2 regions of the Labrys sp. 22185 genome follow, and region 2 is predicted to be linked to the other one. Evidence: riboswitches for the same ligand, from Rfam matches in the RefSeq annotation. Region 2 holds a riboswitch; the other holds the start of a gene.
What was found. A riboswitch is a leader RNA that binds a small molecule or an ion and turns the genes downstream of it on or off. The one in region 2 is predicted to bind thiamine pyrophosphate.
Positions count from the first base shown of each region.

Region 1: it holds a riboswitch for thiamine pyrophosphate, as region 2 does, so the genes downstream of both, thiC (phosphomethylpyrimidine synthase ThiC) here and thiB (thiamine ABC transporter substrate binding subunit) in region 2, are expected to answer to the same signal.

Region 1 covers NZ_JBQEPH010000020.1:14,128-17,531, reverse strand. The annotation lists gene ACTJKX_RS27720 (GMC family oxidoreductase) at 1-1,351, shown strand, start outside; TPP riboswitch at 1,693-1,800, shown strand; gene thiC (phosphomethylpyrimidine synthase ThiC) at 1,902-3,404, shown strand, end outside.
Region 2 covers NZ_JBQEPH010000001.1:770,518-773,921, forward strand. The annotation lists gene ACTJKX_RS03605 (ABC transporter ATP-binding protein) at 1-747, shown strand, start outside; gene ACTJKX_RS03610 (HAD family hydrolase) at 763-1,425, shown strand; TPP riboswitch at 1,559-1,671, shown strand; gene thiB (thiamine ABC transporter substrate binding subunit) at 1,725-2,738, shown strand; gene ACTJKX_RS03620 (ABC transporter permease subunit) at 2,947-3,404, shown strand, end outside.

The DNA.
Region 1 (3,404 bases), on a different contig from region 2:
GATGGGCGGCTGCTCCTCGATCAACGGCATGATCTACATGCGAGGCCAGGCTGCCGATTATGACCAATGGCAGCAGCTCGGCAATGCCGGCTGGGGCTGGGACGACGTGCTGCCGCTGTTCCGGCGCTCGGAGAACCACCATGCCGGGAGCGCGCCCTTTCATGGTTCGCAGGGCGAGCTGCGCGTCGAGCGCCAGCGCCTGTCCTGGCCGATCCTGGACTCGGTGCGCGAGGCGGCCGAGGAACTCGGCGTGCCCCAGATCGACGACTTCAATGCCGGCGACAACAGCGGCTCGGCCTATTTCGAGGTCAACCAGAAGGCCGGTTTCCGCTTCAACGCCGTCAGGGCCTTCATCAACCCCGTCAGGCATCGCAAGAACCTCACCATCCTCACCGGGACGATGGCCGAGCGCATCCGCTTCGCGAACGGACGTGCCGAAGGCCTCGAACTGAAGCTGGGTGGCAAGCCGGCTAACGTCTCCATCAAGCGCGAGCTGGTACTGGCGGCCGGCGCCATCGGCACGCCGCAGCTCCTGCAGCTGTCCGGCGTCGGCCCGGCGGCGCTGCTGGCCAGGCACGGCATCCCGCTCGTGCTGGAGGCGCCCGGGGTCGGCGAGAACCTGCAGGACCATCTGCAGATCCGCACCGTGTTCAGGATCAGCGGCGCACGCACCTTGAACGAATGGCAGGCCTCGCTGCTGGGAAAGGCCGAGATCGCCCTCACCTATGCCCTCAAGCGTTCGGGGCCGATGGCGATGGCACCGAGCCAGCTCGGCATCTTCATGAAGTCGGATCCGCGCTTTGCCAGCGCCAATATCGAGTTTCACGTGCAGCCCCTGTCACTCGACGCCTTCGGTTCGCCGCTGCATCCTTTTCCGGCCATCACCGTCTCGGTCTGCAATCTCCGGCCGGAGGCACGCGGCCATGTCCGCATCATCTCGCCGGATGCCCGGACCCATCCCGAAATCGCCCCGAACTACCTCTCGACCGAGGGCGACCGCGCGGTTGCGGCCGATTCGATCCGCGCAGCCCGCCGCCTGATGGCGACGAAGCGGATGCAGGCCTTCCGGCCGGAAGAACTGAAGCCCGGGCCGGCGATCCAATCGGCCGAGGATCTCGCCAAGGCCGCCGGCGACATCGCCACCACCATCTTCCATCCGGTCGGCACGGCCCGGATGGGCAGCGATGCGGCGGCCGTGGTCGATCCCGAGCTGCGCCTGCGCGGTATGTCCGGCCTGCGCATCGCCGATGCCTCTGTCATGCCGACCATCGTCTCCGGCAACACCCACGCACCCGTGGTGATGATCGCCGAGAAGGCCTCCGACATGATCGCGGCGGCCTGGCGGGGGTGAGGTCGTCCTTAGGGGCGGGTTTTCGGAACCGGCTCTTTCAAAGTGTTGAGGTCCGAGTCCAAAAAGGGCGGCGCCACAGGGCAATCGGGTGAAGGTGATTTGTCATCCCGCGCGCATTGCAGCACGAAGTGATGCGATGCAGATGCGGGATCGCAAGACGATAGAACGGTATTTTCATCACGGTTCCGGGTCTGCATAGCGGCATTGCATGCCGCAATGCGCCCGGAATGACCCGGTTTGATCGTTCACCCGATTGCCCTGGGCGGTGCCACCCCTCTTCTTCCAAAATAATGCGACAATCCTTCGCTCTGGACGCAGGCCGATTCCGGGTCTAACCTTGGAATCGTTCCGAGGGGTGTCCTGCGCAAGCGGGGCTGAGATGGCCTAGAGCCGAACCCTTCGAACCTGATCCGGGTCATGCCGGCGAAGGGACGGGAACAGGGCTTTGGCGCTAGAAATTGGCTCCAGGTCCCGGAATTGGCTGAGATGCCGGTTCTGCCCAGACAATCGTCGCCCCGGATCTCCATGACTCGCAACGAGGAGGAGATCCATGAACATCCAAAATCCCAAGACCAAGATCGCCGCGCCCCAAAGCGTGACCACCGGCCCCATTGCCGGCTCCCGCAAGGTCTATGCGGCCCCCGCTTCGCATCCTGAAATGCGGGTGCCCTTCCGCGAGATCGCGCTGAGCGACGCGTCGCTCGCTCCCATCCGCGTCTACGATCCCTCCGGCCCCTACACCGAGGACGGCGCCAGCATCGACCTGAAGCAGGGCCTGCCGACCCTGCGCGAGGACTGGATCGCGGCGCGCGGCTTCGGCGCGATCGAGGGCCGGGCCGTCAAGCCGGAAGACAATGGCAATGTCTCCGCCGACCGGCTGGTGGCCCCCTGCCCGGCCGAACGCAAGCTGCGCCGGGGTGCCGATGGCCAGCGCGTCACCCAATATGAATTCGCCAAGGCCGGCATCGTCACCGAAGAAATGGTCTACGCCGCCTTCCGCGAGAACCTCGCCCGCGAGAAAGCCCTCGAAGGCGCGGCCGGGCGCCGGGCCGATGGCGAGGATTTCGGCGCGGCCATTCCGCAATTCGTCACGCCGGAATTCGTGCGCGACGAAATCGCCCTGGGCCGGGCCATCCTGCCCGCCAACATCAACCATCTCGAACTCGAGCCGATGGTGATCGGCCGCAACTTCCTGGTGAAGGTCAACGCCAATATCGGCAACTCGGCCGTCACCTCCGGCGCCGCCGAGGAAGTGGAGAAGTTGGTCTGGGCGACGCGCTGGGGCGCCGATACGGTGATGGACCTCTCCACCGGACGCAACATCCACAACATCCGCTCCTGGATCCTGCGCAACTCGCCGGTGCCGATCGGCACGGTGCCGATCTACCAGGCGCTGGAGAAGGTCGACGGCGATCCCCTCAAGCTCGACTGGGAAGTCTTCAAGGATACGCTGATCGAGCAGGCCGAGCAGGGCGTCGACTACTTCACCATCCATGCCGGCGTTCGCCTCGCCCATGTGCCGCTCACCGCCAGCCGCGTCACCGGCATCGTCTCGCGCGGCGGCTCGATCATGGCGCGCTGGTGCCTGGCCGGTCATCGCGAGAGCTTCCTCTATGAGCATTTCGGCGACATCTGCGACATCATGCGCCGCTATGACGTCTCCTTCTCGCTCGGCGACGGCTTGCGTCCCGGCTCGATCGCCGATGCCAACGACGCAGCCCAGTTCGCCGAACTGGAGACGCTGGGTGAACTGACCAAGATCGCCTGGGACAGGGGCTGCCAGGTGATGATCGAGGGACCGGGCCATGTGCCCATGCACAAGATCAAGCAGAACATGGACAAGCAGCTTGCCGCCTGCGGCGAAGCCCCGTTCTACACGCTCGGGCCGCTGACGACCGACATCGCGCCGGGCTATGACCACATCACCTCCGGCATCGGCGCGGCGATGATCGGCTGGTTCGGCACGGCGATGCTCTGCTACGTCACGCCCAAGGAGCATCTCGGCCTGCCCAACCGCGACGACGTCAAGACCGGCGTGATCACATATCGCATC
Region 2 (3,404 bases):
GGCCATATCGCCTTCGATCAGGTGAGCTTCGGCTACAAGCCGGACGAGCCGGTGCTCAACGATCTCTCGCTGGTCGCCGAGGCCGGCAAGACGACCGCTCTGGTCGGTCCGTCCGGCAGCGGCAAGTCGACCGTGCTCAACCTGATCCTGCGCTTCTATGAGCCGGACTCCGGCGCGATCGAAATCGACGGGCAGGACATCGCGTCGGTTTCCGTCGCCAGCCTCCGCAGTGCCATGGCCTATGTCGGCCAGGACGTCTTCCTGTTCGCCGGCACCATCCGGGAGAATATCGCCTTCGGCCGGCCGGGTGCCTCGCAGGAGGCGATCGAGGCGGCAGCCAAGGCCGCCTATGCCCATGATTTCATCGTGGATTTCGACCGGGAATACGACACCGAGGTCGGTGAGCGCGGCCTGCAGCTTTCCGGCGGGCAGCGTGCCCGCATCGCGATCGCGCGTGCCATCCTGCGTGATGCCTCGATCATTCTCCTGGACGAGGCCACGGCCGCATTGGACTCGCAATCCGAACAGGCGGTGCAGAATGCCCTCGACGATCTCTGCGCCGGCCGCACCGTCGTGGTAATCGCCCACCGGCTGCAGACCATCCAGGAAGCCGACAAGATCTGCGTGATCGACGGCGGCCGGCTGGTGGAGGAGGGCAGCCATGAGGCGCTGCTCGCCAGGGCAGGGCGCTATGCCGCCCTCCATGCCGTGCAGTTCCGCGACGAGCCCCAGCTCCTGCCTCTCTGAAGAAGGTTTTGTTTCGTGAAATCCGTTGCTCTCTTCGATCTCGACGGCACTTTGGTCGATGCCGATCACCTGCATTACGAGGCCTGGCGCGAGATGGTGGCGCCGCACGGGATCGAGCTTTCCCTCGACACCTATGTCTCCGAGATCATGGGCCAGCCCAACAGCCTGCTTGCCAGGAATTTCCTGAAGGATCTCGACGAAGATGCCGCCCTCAAGCTCGTCGACGACAAGGAGGCGATGTTCCGCAGCCTCTTCGTGGGGCTGAAGCCGGCGAAGGGACTGACGGATTTCCTCGACTGGCTGGAGCAGAACGGGGTGCCGGTCGGCGTGGTCACCAATGCACCGCGGGACAATGCAGAGCATCAGCTGGTCAATCTGGGCCTGGTGGAACGCTTTCCGACCGTGGTGATCGGCGCTGAGGTTGCCAATCCCAAGCCCCATCCCGATCCTTACCTTGTCGGCCTGGAGCGCCTGTACGGACGGGCCGCTTCCAGCCTGGCCTTCGAGGATTCGCGCTCGGGCATCACGGCTGGCAAGGCAGCGGGCCTTGCCGTGATCGGTCTTGCCACCAGCATGAGCGAGGAGGCGCTGCTGGCGGCCGGCGTGGAACTGGCGATTCCCGACTATACGGATTCGCGCCTCCGACCCTTCGCCGCAGCTCGGCTCGGTATCGCCTGATCGCAGGCCGGTGACCCAGCTCCGTCATGGCGCGGATGCTGGGTGAGGCCCCAAGTCTTGGCCTGTCGTCGGCAGAGGGCGGCTGCCGCGATGAAACGGACTTTCCCTCGTGCCGGGAAAGCGCTAACACGAGAATTGTCTCATGGGGTGCCCGCAAGGGCTGAGAAGACGATGGCCGCAAGCTACGTCTAACCCATCGAACCTGATCCGGGTCGTGCCGGCGGAGGGATGAGCTTCGAAGCTTTCAGCTTCACCTCAATTTTCTTCACCGCCGTCATCCGTATCGAACCGTTTTCGACATGGAGGACGCTATGCTGAGGAAACTGCTCGCCGCTCTCGCACTGGCCACCGTCGCCACAACGGCCTCGGCCGACGACAAGCCGGTGCTCACCGTCTACACTTATGAGAGCTTCTCCGGCGAATATGGCCCCGGCAAGCCGCTGCAAACCGCCTTCGAGGCCAAGTGCAACTGCAAGCTGACCTATGTCACCGCCGATGATGGTGGCGCCCTCTTCGCCAAGCTCAAGCTCGAAGGGGCCTCGACCAAGGCCGACGTCGTCGTCGGGCTCGACGACAATCTGATGGGAGAGGCGGAGAAATCAGGCCTGTTCGCGCCGCATGGCGTGGCAGCCGAGAAGCTCTCTCTGCCCGAGCCTTGGACCAACAAGACCTTCATTCCCTATGACTGGGGCTATTTCGCCTTCGTCTATGACAGCGACAAGCTCAAGACCCCGCCCGCCAGCCTGAAGGATCTCGTCGACGACAAGAACGGTCCCAAGCTGGTGATCGAGGATCCGCGCACCTCCACGCCGGGCCTTGGCCTGCTCGCATGGATGAAGGCCGTGTATGGCGACAAGGCCTCCGACGCCTGGAAATCCTTGAAGCCCCGCATCGTCACGGTCACTTCGGGCTGGTCGGAAGCCTATGGGCTCTTCCTGAAGGGCGAGGCCGACATGGTGCTCTCCTATTCGACCTCGCCCGCCTACCATATCGGTGCCGAGAAGAAGACCAACTACAAGGCTGCGATGTTCCCGGAAGGCCATCAGACCCAGGTCGAGGTCGCCGGGGTGACGGCGAGTTCAAAGCAGCAGGAACTCGGGCGCCAGTTCCTCACCTTCCTCATCTCCGACGAGGCCCAGTCCGTCCTGCCCGAGACCAATTGGATGTATCCGGCCAGGACGCCCGCTGCCGGCCTGCCGGAGAGCTTCAAGGCCGTTGCCGTGCCCGCCAAGGCCCTGATGGCGGATCCGGCCAAGCTCGCCGAGAACCGCAAGGCCTGGATCGACGAATGGCTGGCCGCCATGGCGAAGTGAGGAAGGGCAGGTGAAGCTCGACGCTGGTCCTTTACCCTCCCCTGGAGGGGGAGGGGCGACACGAAGTGTCGGGGTGGGGTGGGATGCACTGGCCCTTCCAAATCGTCTTCCCTCGGCCAAAGCTGAAATATTTTGCAAAGAGTCACTCCACCCCGGCCTTTCAGGCCGACCCTCCCCCTCCAGGGGAGGTAAAGATGCTTCAATCTGAATGCCCGGCCTGATTCTCCTCGGCGGCCTTGCCGCACTCGTGCTCGCCGCGCTCGCCAGCCTGTTTCTCGCGGCTGGCGGCGACGCCTGGCAGGGCAATGTCGGTTATCTCGTCTCGATCGCCGGTTTCACCGTCTATCAGGCGCTGCTCTCCACTCTGCTGTCGCTCTCGTTCGGGGCGCTCGTGGCCCTGGCGCTGGCCCGGCGGCAATTTCCCGGACGTCGGCTGCTGCTGGCCCTGTTCGGCGTTGCAGCGGCTTTGCCCTCGATCGTCGCCGTGTTCGCCTTTGCCGGCATCTACGGTAGGGCCGGCATCGCCAACACCGTGCTGGGTGCCATCGGCCTGCCGGCCATCTCGCTGTACGGGCTCACCGGCATCCTGATGGTGCATGTGTTCTTCAACGGTGCCTTCGCGAGCCGGGTGTTCCTTGCGGCGCTGGAGGCGGTGCCGGGCGAGCA